4 regions of the Blautia acetigignens genome follow, and region 2 is predicted to be linked to each of the others. Evidence: riboswitches for the same ligand, from Rfam matches in the RefSeq annotation. Region 2 holds a riboswitch; each other region holds the start of a gene.
What was found. A riboswitch is a leader RNA that binds a small molecule or an ion and turns the genes downstream of it on or off. The one in region 2 is predicted to bind cobalamin.
Positions count from the first base shown of each region.

Region 1: it holds a riboswitch for cobalamin, as region 2 does, so the genes downstream of both, OCV70_RS01280 (cysteine-rich small domain-containing protein) here and OCV70_RS06795 (MSCRAMM family adhesin) in region 2, are expected to answer to the same signal.
Region 3: it holds a riboswitch for cobalamin, as region 2 does, so the genes downstream of both, OCV70_RS00595 (ABC transporter substrate-binding protein) here and OCV70_RS06795 (MSCRAMM family adhesin) in region 2, are expected to answer to the same signal.
Region 4: it holds a riboswitch for cobalamin, as region 2 does, so the genes downstream of both, OCV70_RS11950 (class I SAM-dependent methyltransferase) here and OCV70_RS06795 (MSCRAMM family adhesin) in region 2, are expected to answer to the same signal.

Region 1 covers NZ_JAOQJM010000001.1:279,584-284,357, forward strand. Annotated here, with positions in the region: gene OCV70_RS01260 (class II aldolase/adducin family protein) at 1-293, opposite strand, end outside; gene OCV70_RS01265 (EutP/PduV family microcompartment system protein) at 529-1,077, opposite strand; gene OCV70_RS01270 (BMC domain-containing protein) at 1,084-1,461, opposite strand; gene OCV70_RS01275 (phosphatase) at 1,792-2,505, shown strand; gene OCV70_RS01280 (cysteine-rich small domain-containing protein) at 2,617-2,922, opposite strand; cobalamin riboswitch at 3,267-3,454, opposite strand; gene OCV70_RS01285 (C40 family peptidase) at 3,715-4,774, opposite strand, start outside.
Region 2 covers NZ_JAOQJM010000004.1:54,420-59,193, reverse strand. Annotated here, with positions in the region: gene OCV70_RS06800 (VanW family protein) at 1-973, shown strand, start outside; cobalamin riboswitch at 1,130-1,326, shown strand; gene OCV70_RS06795 (MSCRAMM family adhesin) at 1,530-4,774, shown strand, end outside.
Region 3 covers NZ_JAOQJM010000001.1:125,617-130,390, reverse strand. Annotated here, with positions in the region: gene OCV70_RS00605 (CotH kinase family protein) at 1-996, shown strand, start outside; gene OCV70_RS00600 (hypothetical protein) at 1,212-2,177, shown strand; cobalamin riboswitch at 2,271-2,480, shown strand; gene OCV70_RS00595 (ABC transporter substrate-binding protein) at 2,579-3,673, shown strand; gene OCV70_RS00590 (FecCD family ABC transporter permease) at 3,688-4,752, shown strand; gene OCV70_RS00585 (ABC transporter ATP-binding protein) at 4,749-4,774, shown strand, end outside.
Region 4 covers NZ_JAOQJM010000009.1:80,340-85,113, reverse strand. Annotated here, with positions in the region: gene OCV70_RS11955 (AAA-like domain-containing protein) at 1-1,490, shown strand, start outside; cobalamin riboswitch at 1,577-1,769, shown strand; gene OCV70_RS11950 (class I SAM-dependent methyltransferase) at 1,876-2,604, shown strand; gene nikB (nickel ABC transporter permease) at 2,609-3,556, shown strand; gene OCV70_RS11940 (ABC transporter permease) at 3,546-4,367, shown strand; gene OCV70_RS11935 (ABC transporter substrate-binding protein) at 4,454-4,774, shown strand, end outside.

The sequences.
Region 1 (4,774 bases), on a different contig from region 2:
GCATGTACAACAGATCCTACATCCGGTCTCTTCTCATATACTCTCATATGCATCTTGATCTCAGATGATGGTTTGAATCCTGGGTTAGCCTGGATAACATTTCCTTTTGCATCAACTTTACAGATGAACTCTGGAGTCATGAAGCCTTTGGATACACCAGTAGGTGTGCAAAGGAACTCATTGTCGTTAAGCTTTACAGAGATGTTGCCATCATTTGCTGCAACCATGTTGCGGTTATAGATTCTTCTTCCGATGTCGCAAATCTGTTTTTTGATTTCGTATTCGTTTACCATGCTTTTTTCCTCCTTAAGCACATTCAGGTGCGGTGGATTATGTATTTTATAGTACCGCACCGGGTAACTTATCATGGCTGGACATAGTCAGCCTGTTACTTTTATGGTTATGTTGTAAGTTTACACCATTCCACATCATAAGTCAAGGTTTTTCCGTTGTTTTATGTTGTTTTGTGTGGAATCTTTGGAGAATTGCTATGTTGTTTTACGTGGTTTTGATATTTTTCCCACATTCTCAAGGTTTGTTTTCTTTGCTTTCTTCTGTGCTTTTCCCGGATGGTTCTTCAGAAGTATCCTCAGGCTCATCCAGGTCCGCCTTTGGCTTTCCAGGAGCCTCTTCCCAGGGCATTACATCTCCCTCTTCCCGGAGATATTCCAGGATTTCCGGGATGCCTTCCTGCTGCTTGGAATCCACATAAAAGATCTTTTTGCAGCCGGCCAGCTGCAGCCAGGAGGTTGCCAGCTTCACATTGGCCTGGGGATTATGGATCTTGGTGACAATGCCGATCACCTCGCGGTTGGCCATGCAGGTGATGCATGGGGGAAACAGGCAGTACGGCTCGATAGCTGATACCAGAAGTCCCACAACATCGGATTCATATGTATACAACGCCAGGGCGTGTCCAAGCCCTTGGGTCTGGGCATACTCTCCTGGCGTGTCTACGATTACATCAAAATTATTTACATATTGTGTTTTGTGATAGTGTATTTTTTCTCCGCGCAAAGCCTGGGTCAGGGTTGTTTTGCCAGCTTCGCTGCGGCCGATGAGAACCAGTTTCTTCATATTATATCAGGTCCTTGTGATCGGGCATAAGGTAAAGCCCAGCTTGTTTCCCACATAGTCCAGAATGGCGCTTGTGGAAGCTTCCACCTCAGATACAGTGCCTGTGATGATCAGGCTTCCGCTGAAGCGGTCTACAAAGCCCAGCTCAATGCCGGATGACTTCATGGCAATGTCTGCCATAATAATGGCTGTCTCTGCAGGGCTGACAGTCATAATTCCAATGGCTGCCCTTGAATAATCCAGAGACGGGTCAAGTCCTAATTTGGTGTAAAGAATCTTATCCGGATTGGCAATGATATGTGCCAGGGAAATCTGCTTGCCTGGTACAAGCTCCTGCACAATGCGCTGCTTCATTTCCGGAGACATGTTATCTGTATATCCCATTTTTCCTCCTGTCTGAAACTTTGGCTGATCCTGCCGTCAGCATACAGCATTCCCATACCTGAAAGTTTAATATATATACAAAATCTTTTGCTGTTTTTCTACCGTAATTATACTATCCGGTGTTTTGACTGTCAACAAAAAGCAACACTTTTCCTACACATATATGTGGTTTTTCTTGTGTTTATGTGTTGTTTTTATTTGTTTTTCCAAATTTTTCTTATTTTACAGTTGACAGTCTTTTTCTGCTCTGTCATACTGAAAACAGTACAGGCATTCACAGCTTTTTAAACTTTCCGAATGCACAGACTTCTTAACAGGAGATGATTTTTTATGTATCTTTCCGATATGCATACCCACTCTATCGCAAGCGGGCACGGAACAAGCTGCACCATCAGCGACATGGCTAAGTCAGCTTCACGCAAAGGGTTAAAGCTTCTTGGCATTACAGACCACGGGCCAGCTACTCTTGCAGCAGGAACCGCGTCTTATTTCCGCAGTCTTACTTATTCGCCGCGGAAGCGTTTTAATGTGGAATTATTATATGGGATTGAACTGAATATTTTGGATGTGAACGGCAAGGTTGACCTGGAGCAGGAGCTGCTTGAGAAGCTGGACTATTCTATTGCCAGCATACACGCCCAGAATTTCCATCCAGCCAGCAAAGAGGAAAACACCAAAGCCTTTCTTAATGTGATGAAAAATCCTATGGTAAAGATTCTGGGGCATATTGATAATACCCAGTATCCGGTAGATTATGATGCAGTTGTAAAGGCAGCCGGAGAAAATGGGGTTCTTCTGGAGATGAATGAGGCTTCTCTTGCGCCTTATGGCTATCGCGGAGATACCCGCAGCAACTGTGCGGAAATTTTAAGATGCTGCCGCAAATATCTGGTTCCAATTGTACTGTCCAGCGACAGTCATGGGGCAGAGCATATTGGGGATTTCACTTATGCGGCAGATTTTGTCCATCAGGCTATGTTCCCGGAGGGACTGATCCTGAATAACCAGATTCCGAAGCTGAAGATGATTCTCAGTATGCGGTAGTGTGTGATTGTTCAAGCAAACGACTTGTTAGTAAATACCGCTCCTGCTAATTTTATCTGCAAAATAAAAAGTTTCCCTGCACCCAATTTGTGGGTAGGGAAACTTTTTGTTTTACTTTTCTTTTACGTCCTGATTTTCACGTACCTTCTTCATCAAATCAGCCAGTTCCTGATACTTCCCGGTGACATAGCCATAATTTTTCCGTTTGTGGGGAAGCTGGCAGTTAGTGCAGTCCTTGAAGCCTTTTTCGTTGTAGTGGAAATTCCCGCCGCATTTATCCCCTAATGCATAGAGTGGACAATAGCAGAACAGGCAGTTGAAATCCTCCGGATCTGCGCCTTTATGACAGGGAAAAAATTCGCAGTTCTTATGACTGAAGTAGGAATATTCCTTGCCTTCCCAATAATTCTTTTCCATTTTCCGGCTCCTTTCTCATCTGCCCTAACAAATTCCTTTTCCGCAGGATTTTTATAGTAGAAATCTTCTATATCATTTTCAATTAAATAAAAAAATAACCGCTTACGCGGCTTCAAAATTCTCGCAGATATTTAAGAGGGAGCGATGCTACTCCGGGGTAGAATATGACCCGTTCATATATACGCGGAGGGAACGGTTTCATCCAAAGTAGTATCGCCTGCCATTTAATCTGTATAATTCATCTGAACAGGCGATATTCCATAAAAAATGTCCACTCACAAAAGCGGACAACATTCCAGGGCTGCGGATTCCCTAAAACTGGTTGTTACACTTTCATCGGAAGTTTAACCTCGCCATACTAAGCAGGTTTCCTGGCTCCAGAATCATCGCATCATCTCTCCTTCTCATGCATACGCACAATGGACTCTGAGACTTGCTCCTCTGTTACAGTGACCGGATCGCTCAGGTTTCTCACCTGATTCCCTCTTTCTGCCAGCTAATAGCTACCAGCACTTAATATGTTCAATATGGAATTATACTGACATCATAGTACCACCTGCCTAAGTATTTGTCAACCCGTAATCTGTTATTTATTTATCAAAATTATGGAAAGCAAATTCCGCTTTTATACTCTGTTTCGGACACCCTCAAGTTTTCACCATAAAGCCCAAAACAATCCCACCATCAAAAAACCTCCCGGATTCCATAGCGAGGATCCGGGAGGGATTCAAATTCTTTCATTAAATATGCCCGCCGATGCAGGTACTGTATTTATTCAGGCCTATGCTGCAATTACACAAGACGTCTTACAGATGTAATGGTTCTGTATGCAGCATTGTCGCTGATCTTGATTCCGTCTCTGGAGTTGGACGCGTGTACAATCTGTCCATTTCCCATGTAGATTGCGACATGACCGCCGTAGCAGATCAGATCTCCTGGCTGTGCATCTGCATAGGAAACTTCAGTTCCTGCATTCTGCTGCTCATAGGAAGTTCTCGGAAGGCTGACGCCGAAGTTTGCATATACGCTCTGTACGAACCCAGAGCAGTCAGCACCATTTGTCAGGCTTGTTCCGCCCCATACATATGGATTTCCAACAAACTGTGTTGCATAGTTCACTACAGAAGATCCTGAGCCGGAAGAACTGCTGGATGAGCTGCTGGAAGAACTTTCAGAGTAGCTGTCATAATCTACTGTATTATCGCTGTCGATTACGTTTCCATACTCATCATATTCATAATCAGAAGAAGAATCAGAGCTTCCGCTTACAACGTCTCCATCCTCGTCATACTGAACATCTGTATCTGAACTGTCGCTGTAGTCCTCACTATCATCTTCACTGTAGTCATCATAGCTTTCATCACTCTGTGACTCTTCTGCTTCCTGTGCGGCAGCTGCTGCAGCAGCTGCTTCTGCCTCTGCCTGACGTCTTGCCTCTTCCTCAGCTGCAATACGCTCTGCCTCAAGCTGCTCGATCTCAGCCTGCTGCTCTGCAAGAAGGTTTGCATACTCGGTAGCCTGCTGCTGCGCGTATGCGATCTCATTCTCGCAGTCAGCACTGTTTGCACGGGTTACATCCAGCTGATACTGAAGATTGGACTGCTGTGCCTCATACTCCTGTTTCATTGTCTCGAAATCAGCTTTCTCCTGCTCGTACTGATCTTCTAACTTCTGAACCTCTTCAATGGTTCTCGCATACTTCTGAAGGCTCTCTCTGTCCTGCTCATACATCTGCTGTGTGTACTCTGCCCTGGTAAGAAGATCTGCAAGGTTGTCTGCGTTGAGCATCATCTGGAACCATGCATTGTTTCCGCCTTTTTCATAAAGATACTGGATACGTTTCTTCATGGAG
Region 2 (4,774 bases):
CATCCAGACCTCCTGTGAGCTCACAGATACCAGTCTTGTGATCACCAAAGGAATCACCGGAATGGGGCCGGATCTGAATGCTCTGAAAAAAGAAATCTTAAGTGCCATTTCCCGGGAAGATTACGAAGCGGTGATTGAATGCCCTACCGTGGAGACTGCGCCGGAAGAATTTGACATGGAAGCTTATTATGAGCAGGTACATACAGAAGCAACCGATGCTTCCCTGGGAGAGAATAATGAGATCATTCCTGCTGTGACGGGCATTTCCTTTGATGTGGAAGCTGCGCAGAACCGGCTTGACCGGGCAAGAGAGGGGCTTGTGATCACCATTCCTCTTGAGATTACTTTGCCGGAGGTTTCCACGGAGGAAATTGAGGCTCTGCCTTATCTGAACCTCCTTGGAACCTATACCACTTACGGCGGCGGTACCAAGAACCGGATCACCAATCTGAAGCTTGCAGTAGAAGCATGCGATGGGGTGGAACTGCAGCCGGGACAGACTTTTTCCTACAATGATACCTTAGGTCCCAGAACAGAAGAGCGGGGCTATAAGGAAGCGACGGTAATCGTAGGCGGCGAGCACGCCCAGGATATCGGCGGCGGAATCTGCCAGGTGTCCACCACCCTGTTTATGGCGTGCCTGCAGGCGGATCTTTCCATCGTAGAACGCCATAACCATGCAGCGCGTATTGACTATGTGGATGACGGACTGGATGCAGCAGTTGTTTACGGAAGCCAGGATTTCCGCTTCCAGAACAATACCTCTTATCCCATTAAGATTTTCGCAGTCTATGACGAAGCAGAAGAGTCTGTGACCGTATCCATTTACGGTACAAAGGAGAACAACAATACTGTAGAGATCACCACCGAACACTCCGATCCCAACACCTGCAAAACCTACCGCAGCGTGTATGATGAGGCGGGAAACCTGCTCCGCACAGAAGAGGTTGGGTATAGTCAGTATAAACAGTAAAGCGATGTTGCGTATTTCCCGCACAATAATTTAAAATATATGTTAAATTGTAGTTACTGGGCACGGAGTGAACAGTAACAAATTGTAGGCTGTCAGGTAGAAAGTGCCTTGGCAGCCTATTGATTTCAGTATAATAGTCTGCTATAATGAAATGAATTGAATAAATCCGTTTTCAGTGCCTTTGCAGAAAAAAAAGCTGCTGGTTAAGAGGGAATCAGGTGCAAATCCTGAGCGATCCGGTCACTGTAAACAGGGAATGAAATCCGAAGATGCCATTGGCAATGCGTTGCTGAGAAGGCTGGATTTCGTATTGATCTGTAAGTCAGGAAACCTGCTGAATTCGTTAATGAAAGCTTCCGAGGAAAGCACTTCATTCTCATGTAGCATATATTTCGACTATGGGATATATTGATTTCTGGTGCCTGTTCCCTTATGGGAGCGGGCATTTTTTTGCATTAGAAGAGTTTTCTGGAATTTTCCGAATACTCTGAGGCAGTCTTTGATTTATTCAGGCAACAATACCAGAAGATAACCATAAAAGAATCGAGGGAGAAAAATGAAAAGAAATTCAAAACGCTTTCTGGCACTGTTTCTTTCTGTGGCAATGACCGTCACTCCGGCTGCCCTTACACAGGCAGAAAGTGAGAGTACAGGCGTACAGGTTACGGTAACTCCGGCGGAAGAAGCTGTTGTGACAGAAGCTCCGAAAGAGGAGACTGCTCCTGCACAGGAAGAGAAGGCAGAAACAACTGCTCCGGAAGAGACCACGGCACCTACAGAGACTCCGGAGCAGACAGAAACTGCTGAGGTTTCTGTTACAGAAGCGCCAGCACAGACAGAGGATGCCAAAGAAGAGACTGCTGCTCAGCCAGCAGAAGACGCAGCTGTAACAGAAGCTCCGGCTGCAGAAGAAGCTTCCGGCAATGGGATTGCCACTTATACCATGCCAGAGGATTTAAAAGAAGACGGCTCAAACATGACCATTGATAAAGCAGATGATACTGCTTACAAAATGTTCAAAATTGCAAGCTCCTCTGCAGAATTAAAGGGTGATAAAATTAAAATAACCCTGACTTCTAACGGAAAGAACTACAATAAGATTTACCTTGGACATAAAGAAGATGCTGCATCTGTGATGGATGCCAATGCAATCGCAGGAACAGAGACAGAAACCGGATATACCTTCGTTTTCGAAATTGATGCAAAGGCAGAAGCTCAGACCATTTATCTGGTTCCCCATTCTGTAAAAAATAATGCATGGTATACGACCCAGGATCTGAAGCTGAACGTTCCAGGAATGAAAGCCCCGGAACCAACTGCCACACCAGAACCAACCGCAACTCCGGAGCCAACCGCAACTCCAGAGCCTACCGCCACACCAATTCCAACCGAGACTCCGGCAGCCTCTGACAACGAGATCAAGGACGCTGGCATCAAGCTGGTAAAAGAAGACGGCAACGAATTTGCCATGTTCGTGATCACTGGTTCTACTGTAAAATTAGAGGGCGACAAATACATCGTAACCCTTTCCACAGAGAAGCAGAACTATGACATGATTTACTTCGGAAGTTCCAGCGATGCAGATAAAGAGACAAAAGCTGTCCACGGCGTAGAGAATGCAGCAGGCGGCTATACATACACTTTCGAAGTTCCTGCAAGCAAGGAGACACAGACTGTTTCTGTAGTACCTCATTCCAAGAAGAGCCAGCACTGGTATGAAAAAGGCATTCTTACCATCAGTGTTCCGGCAGTTCCAGGATACGGCCAGGAGCCAGAGGTAACACCAGAACCAACCGTAACTCCTACTCCAGGCGAGACCCCGGAGCCAACCGCTACACCGGATTCCCCAGACAACGAGATTAAGGACGCAGGTATTAAGCTGGTAAAAGAAGACGGCAACGAATTTGCCATGTTCGTGATCACTGGTTCCACTGTAAAATTAGAGGGTGACAAATATATCGTAACTCTTTCCACAGAGAAGCAGAATTATGACATGATCTACTTCGGAAGTTCCAGCGATGCAGATAAAGAGACCAAAGCCGTTCGCGGCGAAGAAAATGCTGCAGGAGGTTATACATACACTTTCGAAATCCCGGCAAGCAAGGATGTGACCACTCTTGCAGTCGTTCCGCACTCCAAAAAGAGCCAGCACTGGTATGAAAAAGGCATTCTTACCATCAGTGTTCCGGCAGTTCCAGGATATGGCGAAGAGCCAGAGGTAACACCGGAACCAACCGCTACCCCGGCTCCAAGTGAGACTCCGGCTCCGACCGCGACTCCAGAGCCAACTTCCACACCAGAGCCAACCAAGATTCCATCCGGCACATGTGACAACGGAATCTACAATGTAAATGTAACTTCCAGTTCCACCATGTTCCGCGTAGTAGACTGCACCCTCACTTCCAAAAACGGAAAAATGACCGCAGTCCTTACCTTAAGCGGTACCGGATACGATTATCTCTATGTGGGAACCAGCGAGCAGGCTGCAAAAGCAGATTCCTCCAAATGGGTTCCATATACCGTAAATGCAAACGGCAAATATACCTATGAGATTCCGGTAACATCCCTGGACAAAGGACTTGCAGTTGCTGCATTTTCCCACAGAACCCAGAGCTGGTATGACAGAACCCTGACCTTTGAGTCTGCTACCTTAAATAAGATTGGTGAGATCAAAGACGACACCCAGAAACCGGATGCCACACCAACACCAAGTGTTGCTCCAACAGGCACTCCAACCCCAACCGAAACACCGACTCCAACTCCTACACCGGATGCAAATCCTGACAAGGAGTCCAAGTACGACTCTGACCTTAGCGGCGGAACTTCCTCTGTAAACAGCTCCACCACACTGGCAGACGGAACCTACACACCAGACAGCTTCTCCTGGTCCGGCGGTACCGGTAAGGTAAGTATTTCCTGTAATAAGATTACTGTAACCGGCGGAAAAGCCTATGCAACAATTGTATTCAGCAGTGAATATTACGGATATGTAAAGGCAAACGGCAACACCTATTACGGATCCTGCGGAGGCGGTACCTCCACCTTCACCATCCCGATTGCATTAAACCAGAACAATACCATCATCGGTATGACCACCAGAATGTCTCAGGCTCATGAGATTACTTACACCATTTATGCTGCATTAAAGGGTGCAAGCGATCCGAAAAAAACAGACAAGGAAAATCCGGCAGATGAGAACAGCATGCTTTCCACAGGAAACAAGAAGCTGGATGAAAGTGCACCGGAGATCACAGGTCTTGAGTACAAGGATGAAACCAAGCTTGAGCATGCAAAATACTTTAAACTGTATAACTATGCAAAAGGCATCACCCTGTTTGAGGTTGACATGACCGCAGACACTGCAAGAAAACCGGAAACTGCAGATTCTAAGGAATCCACAGCGGCAGAAGATAAAGATGCATCCGCTTCTGAGAAGCTTTACACAGGCAATGTTATCAAATACCTGATCGTGCCGGAAGGTGCAGTGATCCCTGCAGGTCTTGATAAAGACGTAATCCTGATCCAAAAACCGGTTGAAAGCGTTTACGTTGCATCTGAGGGTGCCCTTAACCTCCTGGATGAGCTTGGTCTTACTGACAAGATCACCAGCCTTGGCCTGGAAAAAGACGAGGTAACCTCTGACAGCCTCACTGCAGCATTAGAGGATGGCTCTGTATCCTTCGCAGGCAAATACGATGACACCGACTATAAAGAGCTTGTTAAGAGCCAGTGCAATCTTGCCATCCTTCCATCCGATATTCTTCCGGCAGAGGAAACAGAAACAGAAGAAAAGCTGGAAGC
Region 3 (4,774 bases), on a different contig from region 2:
GGAGCGGACTTTCCGCAGAAGGATGAGATGCCGTATGGCGAGGACTTTCCGCAAATGGGAGAAGCTCCCAATGGAGAGGCAGCAGATATCAAAATGGGAATCATGGGTGGAAATGGCGGCTCAGATCTGAACTATACAGATGATGATCTTGACAGCTATTCTACAATCTGGGATGGTGAGATCACAGATACGGATAAAAAAGACCACAAGCGGGTGGTAGAAGCCTTAAAAAATATCAGTGAAGGTACAGATTTGGAAACCTATATGGATGTAGATAATATACTGAAATATATGGCAGTTCACACCTTCGTGGTGAACGATGACAGCCTTTCTGGTACTATGGCGCATAATTATTACCTGTATGAATATAATGGCAAGCTGAATATTTTGCCATGGGACTACAACCTTTCCTTTGGCGGTATGTCCATGGGCGGTAAAATGGGAGGTCAGTCCTTGGGAGCAACTTCGGTGATCAACGATGCCATTGATATGCCATTTTCCATTACTGATTTTTTCGATGCCCTTCTGGAAAACGAGGAATATCTGGAACAGTACCATGGGTATCTGAATGAACTTGTGGAAAAATATGTGAATGGTGGTGAGTTTGAGAAAACTTATGAGAGAATCCGCAGCCAGATTGATGACCTGGTAGGAAATGACCCCACTGCTTTTTACAGCTATGAAGAATATGAGGAAGCCGCAAATATGCTAATAGAAGTGGTACAGCTTCGGGCAAAAAGCGTCAGCGGCCAGCTGGCAGGCACTATTCCATCCACAGACGAAGGCCAGCAGCAGGATTCTTCCAACCTGATTGATGGCTCAGACATTGATCTTAGTGTAATGGGCAGCTTTTCCGGTGGGGGAGGCGGAAACGAAGGTCAGGGAAAGGATAATGGCTTTGCAGGCACGCCCCAGCCTTTCGATGCAGGAGATGTTTCTCCGATATCTGAGGAAAAAGCTGATTTACAGGACTCCAATCAGGATAGTGTAAAATAAGAAAAAAACGGAACTGCGAAATCTATACTGCATTGTAAAGATTAGATAAGTAAACTTCATCGGCCGATAAAAATGCTTGTCATAATAGAGTGAATCCGTTATAATTTTTTATATATAAGATGCAAGAATAAATAATATTCAGATAATTACAACGGTGAAAAGAGGAAAACGTAGTCATTGTAGTTATGCAGAATTATATAAAGGGGGATTTTACTATGACAAAGATGAAGAAATTGTATTTACCCGTTCTTACCGCGGCAGCCATTACATTTTCCATTTTCGGAATGCCAAAGAAAGCAGAGGCATCCTGTAATACCTATCAGGTAAATGTAGCCAAGGGCTATCTGGCTCTTCGTACAGATACAGCCTTTGACAGCAGAAATGAGATTGGAGAGCTTTACAATGGAGATCTGGTAGAGGTGATGGATTATACAGGTGCCACCGGCTACTGGTATGTATACTCACCGAAGTATGATACCTTTGGTTATGTGAATAACGATTATCTCAATTCTATTTCTTCTTCAGTATCGGCTTATGATACCATGTGGACCGTAAGTGTGGAGAAAGGCTATCTGGCTCTTCGTAATGCGGCATGCTATGACTCTGCAAATGAGATCGGCAAGCTGTATTCCGGCGATAATGTGTGGGTTTGCGACAGCAGCGATTCTACGTACTGGTATGTATACTCACCGAAGCTGAACTGCTATGGCTTTGTAAATCAGGAATATCTGTATACGAATGAAGATATGGATGCGGGAACCAGCTATTTCGGTGAGACTAGAATGGTCAGCGTATCCAAGGGTTACCTGGCACTTCGCAATATGAAGGCTTATGATGCTTCCAATGAGATCGGAGAGCTTTACACCGGAGATGTAGTCCAGCTTCTGGAGACCAGTGATCCCAAGTACTGGTATGTATATTCTCCGAAATATGATAAGAATGGTTTCGTGAACAAAGACTACCTGGTAGGCGGCAGTACATTCGCTACCAAATCTGTCAGTGTATCCAAGGGTTATCTGGCACTTCGCTCTGCCATGAGCTATGATGAATCCAATGAGATCGGAGAGCTTTATACCGGTGACACCGTAGTGGTAATTGACTCCAGTAACTCTCAGTACTGGTATGTATATTCCACTGGTCTTATGATGTATGGCTATGTAAATAAAGATTATCTGTACTGATTTACTGATCATTTGAAACGCTGCTGTTTTTATAAGACAGCAGCGTTTTTTTTATTGTATTTAAAAGACAGGTGTGCTAAACTTACAAAGTAATTGAATTTTGTTAAGTGAACAGCATGCCGGAGACTTTTTATAAGCTTTGGAAATGCTGCTAGAGGGAACCAGGGTAAGAGCCTGGACGGTTGCGGCCACTGTAAGCAGGAAGGTGTACTTCAAAATGCCATTGCATACCTATATGCGAGAAGGCGGGGAACACCATTATAACCTGTAAGTCAGGAAACCTGCTTGGCAAAGTAAGAAGGAGCTTCCGTTAAAAGTATCCCTTTTAGCTGTCGCAATGACAGCTTTTTTGAAGCCCCATCTTTTCGGTTACAAAACAAACGAAAAGAGAGGAAAAACAAATGAAAAACAAAGAATTATCCAGAAGAATCATGGCACTTGCAATGGCAGCAGCTTTGTCTGTATCTGTAAGCCCGGTTGTTTATGCCGCAGAGCGTGCAGACGCCCAGACTATCAAGGAAGACAACCAGCCGACAGCTGACGCCGAAGAGAGCGCAGAGGAAGCAGAGGGTACAGCAGAGGAAGGTACCAAAACCGAGTATCCGCTGACCATCACTACCTATGATTATGACGGAAACGAAATCGAAACTACCTATGAAAAAGCACCGGAAAAAGTTATTGCTGTATATCAGGGAAGTATTGAGACTATGCTCTCCCTTGGACTTGAGGATCGCCTTGTAGCAACAGCAGGTCTTGATAACGAAGTTCCGGACGATCTTAAAGAAGCATTCTCCAAAACAAATTATCTTGATGAATTTACCCCATCCCTTGAAACTGTAACCATGCTTGAGCCTGACATGATCCTTTCCTGGAGTTCCCTGTTTTCAGACAAGAACCTTGGAAATGTAACAAATTGGATTGACAAAGGCTGCAACACTTATTACAACTCCAATACACGCCCTGGCGGAGCTAGAACTCTTGAGAACGAGTATACAGATATTCTGAACCTTGGTAAAATCTTCGATGTTCAGGACAAAGCAGAAGCAATCGTAGACAACATTAAAGATGTAATCAACAACACTCTTGAGGCAACAAAGGACGCTGAAGAGAAACCAACCGTTATGGTTCTTGAGCCATTAGGAGAGAACATTACAAACTACGGCGCAAGCAGCCTTGGCGGAGATATGGTTACACAGCTTGGTGCAACACTTGCAAACCCGGATGCTTCCACAGTTGGAAAGGAAGACATTATCGCAGCTAACCCGGATGTTATTTTCGTCGTTTACATGCCATATGCAGGAGATGATCCACAGAGTGTTATGGACAGCCAGCTGGCAGTTATCCAGGAGGATGAAGCTCTTCAGAGCCTTGATGCGGTAAAGAACGGTCGTGTTTACCCAATCATGCTCAGCGAGATGTATGCAAGTGCAACCCGTACCCAGGATGGAATCGAAACCTTTGCAAAGGGCTTATATCCAGACGCAGCAATTGACTAAGTGAGGAAACAACAGTGAAAAAAGAAAAGGTTGTCCGCACATCTATGTATGCGGCAGTGCTTATTTTTCTGATACTGTTTCTGGTGTTTTCCGTGCTTGCAGCAGTTACCTTTGGAAATGCAGACCTGTCTTTGAAGGATGTATACAGTGTGATTTTATATAAGCTTTTTCACATCAAAAGTCTGGCCGCTTATGGAGAAGGGGCAATACATGATGTGGTGTGGCTGATCCGTCTTCCAAGGGTGCTGCTTGCACTGGCAATCGGAATGGCACTTTCCGTGTGCGGAGTGGTGATGCAGGCAATCGTGCAGAATCCTCTTGCAGATCCCTATGTGCTTGGAATTTCTTCCGGTGCCTCTCTTGGGGCAACCCTTGCAATCATGCTTGGCATAGGAAGCTTTCTTGGCGGAAACTCTGTGGGAATCTGTGCATTTATCGGAGCTATGCTTACATCATTTGCAGTTATCGCTATTGCAAACATGGGTGGAAAGGCAACGTCTGCCAAGCTGATTCTTGCCGGAATGGCCATTAGTGCGGTATGTTCTGCTTTTTCAAATTTTGTAATTTACATAACAAATGATAAAAACGCTGCTACAGAGGTTATGAAGTGGAACATGGGAAGCCTTGCGGGGGCAAGCTGGGCAAGAGTGGGTGTGATGCTGCCGGTTACTCTGGTGTGCGTTCTGCTTTTTCTTACACAATATCGAAGCCTGAACCTGATGCTTCTGGGGGATGAGGTATCTATTACTCTTGGAACAGACCTGCACAGATTAAGAACAGTATATCTGGTGGTAGCTTCTGTAATGATCGGATTTGCGGTATACTGTGCCGGAGTTATCGGTTTTGTTGGACTTGTGATCCCTCATGTTGTGCGGATCCTTTTCGGAACAGATCACAGTCGCCTCCTTCCACTTGGGGCACTTCTTGGTGCCGCCTTTCTGATCTGGTGCGATGTGGCATGCCGCGTGATCCTGAAAAATTCTGAAATGCCTCTTGGAGTTTTGGTTTCCATTATCGGTGCGCCTTGCTTTATTTATCTGCTGGTGAAAAAATCCTATGGCTTTGGAGGAAGAAAATGAGAATAACAACAGAAGATATTCG
Region 4 (4,774 bases), on a different contig from region 2:
ACATTGAAAACGGGCAGTATTTTACCATAAATCGTGCAAGACAATATGGAAAAACAACCACACTCTATTTGCTTGAAAAAAGATTAAGGGAGAATTATATTGTATTGAGTCTGAGCTTTGAATCTGCGGATGAATATTTTCAGTCACTTTCCAGTCTGGCAGAAGGTCTTATGCTGGATATAGGCGATTGTTTGAAAGAACAAAATGCGGATGAGAAAATAGTAGAAGAATGGTATCAGCCTATTTTGGAAAAATTTCCCTTGCGCTCGTTGGGAGCAAAGATCAGTTCCCTGTGTAAAGCGTGCGGTCAGCCAGTGATCCTTATGATCGATGAGGTGGACAAAAGCTCAGATAATCAGATCTTTTTATCATTTCTTGGGCTTCTTCGCGAAAAGTATCTTCGTATGCAGCAGGGAAAAGATCAGACTTTCCAGTCGGTTGTTTTGGCAGGCGTATATGATATAAAGACTTTGAAGGTGAAAATACATCCTGAAGAAGAGTCAAAATATAACAGTCCATGGAATATTGCAGTAGATTTTGATATAAGTATGGACTTTTCCATCCAGGATATTAGAGCTATGCTGCTGGAATATGAGAGTGATTTTAAAACTGGAATGGATATAGAGCAGGTAAGTGAATTTTTGTACAATTATACTTCCGGTTATCCATATCTGGTGTCACGGCTTTGTCAGCTAGTGGATGAAAGAGTTTCGGGAAGTGAGCTTTTTCCTACTAAGAAGGAAGGCTGGAGTAAGGATGGGCTTCTTACGGCGGTGAAGATGCTGTTGGGAGAAAAGAACACACTATTTGACGATATGGTGAAAAAGCTGTCAGATTATCCGAAATTGAAGGAAATGCTCCAAAGTATTTTGTTTGGCGGAGTAAGTTTCCCATTTAAGATTGAAAATCCATTAGTTAATCTGGGAGTGACTTTTGGATTTTTAAAAGATAGGAATGGGCTTACTGCAGTATCCAATCGAATTTTTGAAACACAATTATATGATTTGTTTTTGGCGGAAATGGCGATTAACAGTGAATTGTATAAGGATGCCGGGATAGAACGTAATCGATTTATTGTGTCCGGAATGCTTCCGATGGATCTGGTGATGGAAAAATTTTGTGAGCATTATGAAGAAATATATGCAGAAAACGATCAAAAATTTATAGAGGAAAATGGAAGAAAACTTTTCTTACTTTATTTAAAACCTATTATAAATGGAACGGGAAATTATTATATTGAGGCCAGAACCAGGGATAGCAGAAGGACGGATGTAATCGTTGATTATAAGGGAAAACGCTTTATAATTGAATTGAAAATCTGGAGGGGAAACGAATATAATACCCGTGGAGAGCAGCAGCTTTTTGAATATTTGGAATTTTATAAGATGGAAAAAGGATATTTGCTGAGCTTTAATTTTAATAAGTCTAAAAAGACCGGAATCCGGGAAATCAGTTATGATGGGAAACGAATTTTGGAAGTGGTTGTTTAGTAAAATAATCGCGGATTCTGCCAATTTCATTGACAAATGCAAAATATTATATTAAACTCAGTTTGCATGATTTTAGTATAAAAATTTAATAAAGAAACCATTTTGGTGCCTGCCACGTTTTTGTAAAACGCGGCGGAGTAAACGGGAAACAGGTGAGAATCCTGTGCTATGCCGTAGCTGTAACAGTCGAGTATGCTTTTATATCCACTGAGTAATCGGGAAGGGAAAGCAGTATGATGACGCTGGAGCCAGAATACCGGCCGGAATGAAGAACTTTTGCTGCGAGTCACAGTATAGAGGTTGCGTGTAATAGAAATATTATGCCGTTAAGCCGCTGTGTCTTCAGCGGCTTTTATTATTGAAAAAACAGAGAGGACAAAGGTAAATGGCTGAATTACTGAAGGATATTCAGACATACTGGGACATGAGAGCTGGCGGATTTTCTGATGCCAGTATGGAAGAGCGAAAGACAGAACCGGGAAAGCACTGGGAAAATATTTTCCGCAATTCTCTGGAAGAAGGGTGCACGGTACTGGACGATGGCTGCGGTGCCGGATTTTTTACCACCTTGTTAGCGTCTATGGGATATCAGGTAACTGCCGTGGACTACAGCCCCAAAATGCTGGAAGAAGTCAGAAAAAATCTGGATGCGGAAAATCTGAAGGCGGATCTTAAGCAGATGGATGTACAGAATCTGGAATTTCCGGACAACAGCTTCGATGCAGTGGTGTCAAGAAATGTATTCTGGAATCTGGAGCATGCGGATAAAGCCTATGAGGAAGTAAGCCGGGTTCTGAAAAAAGGCGGAATTCTGATTCTGGAAGATGGAAATTACTACCGCCATTATTTCAGCGAGAAATATGAAAAGATGTACCAGGAATTTCAGAAGCTGTACGGTGACGAAGAGAATCAGGGCTGTCACGCACGCCATAACAAAGAAAATGTAGATTTCCATATTATGGAAGAAATTGCGAAAAAACTGCCCATGAGCCAGGTTGACCGCCCGGCATGGGATTTTGGTAAACTGGTAGACCTGGGATTTCGCAAAATACAGGTAGAAGTTTCTGGCAGTCCGCTGCCAATGAGCTTTTGCATTGTAGCACAGAAAGGCTGAAAAAGTGAAAAAAGAAATTTGTAAGCGACTAGTTTCACTTGTAATTATCCTGTTTGGACTTTCCATTATGACCTTTGGACTTACATATATTCTGCCATCCAATCCGGCAGAGCAGCTGGCGGAATCCATGGGTGCTGGTCATGACAGAGAAGTAATTGCAAAGATTGAAGAAAAATATGGATTAAACAAATCCTTCGGCGAACAGTATATAAGCTGGCTGAAGGGAGCTTTACACGGTGATTTCGGAATGTCGGTAAAGTATGCACAGCCGGTCTCCCAGGTGCTTGGAAGAAAGCTTCCCAATACCATTAAGCTGGCAGTTGCTTCTTTTATTCTGATGCTTCTGATTTCTTTTCCGCTGGGAATTTTATCAGCAGTGTATAAGGATAAGGCAGCAGATTATATTATCCGGTTTATGTCCTTCCTTGGAATTTCACTGCCAAGCTTCTGGGGCGGTATGATGCTGATCTATCTGCTGGCAGTCAATCTGCACTGGCTTCCGGTTGGCGGATCAGATTCCTTCAAAAGCCTGATCATGCCAGCCATCACCTTATCATTAAGCATGAGCGCATATTATATAAGGCGAATCCGGGCGGTAATGGTAGAGCAGATGAACGAAGAATACATCAATGGCTGTCAGGCCAGAGGCGTGGGAAGATTCCGCACCATCTTTTTCCATGTGCTTCCCAACTCCTTGCTTACAGTAGTAACCATGCTGGGAATGTCCTTCGGCGGCCTGCTTGGAGGAACCATGATCGTGGAAACGGTTTTCAGCTGGAATGGAATTGGAAGTGCGGCTGTGGCTGCTATTTCCGGAAGAGATTATCAGCTGATCCAGGGATATGTTATGTGGATGGGATGCATTTACGTTCTGGTAAATCTTTTGGTGGACATTTCATATCAGTGGCTTGATCCAAGAATCAGGAGAGGAGCCGTACAGCATGAAGAGTAAGAAAAAAATATGGATCCGTTTTGGAATTTCGGCAGCATTTGCAGTGATTTTCCTATTGTTTGCGTTGTTTGCCGGGAAATTTGCTCCATACGATCCTCTTGAAACACACTATACCGATTTATTGAAAGCACCTTGCAAACAGTATCTTCTGGGAACAGACCAGATGGGAAGAGATATTTTTTCTAGAATCCTCTATGGAGGAAAAACTTCTCTTCTGATTGCCTTTGCAGTGACTGCGATTATTTCAGTTGTGGGAATTCTGGTGGGAACAGCAGCCGGTTTCTGGGGCGGCGCGTTTGATGCAGTGTTGATGCGTCTTTCCGATATGCTCATGGCTTTTCCAGGATCAATTTTCACAATTGCACTGGTTAGCTTCCTGGGAACAGGACTTCCCAATCTGATCCTTGCAATGACCCTCACTGGATGGACTTATTACGCGAGAATCAGCCGTTCCCTGGTTCTTTCCATAAAGAACAATACCTACATAGAACAGGCCAGACTGGGCGGAGCCAACAATTTCCGCATTATGACAGGCTACATTATCCCAAATGTTATGCCTTCCCTTCTGGTAAATATCACCCAGGATATTGGAAGCAAGCTTCTGACGATTGCAGGACTTTCCCTGTTAGGACTTGGCTCCCAGCCGCCTACGCCGGAATGGGGCTACATGCTTTCAGAAGGAAAAGATTATATGTATTCAGCGCCCTGGATGCTTATGGCACCGGGAATGGTAATTTTGATAAATGTTATTATATTCAACTTATTGGGAGACTGTATTCAGGATCTGATGAATCCCAAAGGAAAAAAATAATGATGTTTACTTTCTGCCCCAGAGGTTGGAAGGATGAACATAGATAAAGTAAACATGCACATAACAACAGGAGGAGAAAAAACAAAATGAAAAAACGGTTAATGTCTTTATTATTTGCAGGAGTTATGGCTTGCAGCGTAATGGGAAGCGGTGTTACAACATTTGCTGCTGACAACGACAGCCACATCAATCTGGCACTTTTCACTTACATTGAAGGTATGGATCCGGCAACAGACTGGTGCGGATGGAACCTTACCCGCTGCGGTGTTGGTGAGACACTTGTAACTGTAAACGAGAACATGGAGATTGTTGGACAGTTAGCAGATGAGTGGGAGCAGACAGATGACACAACCTATCGTTTCCATATTCGCCAGGGCGTAAAATTCAGCAATGGTACAGAGTTAACA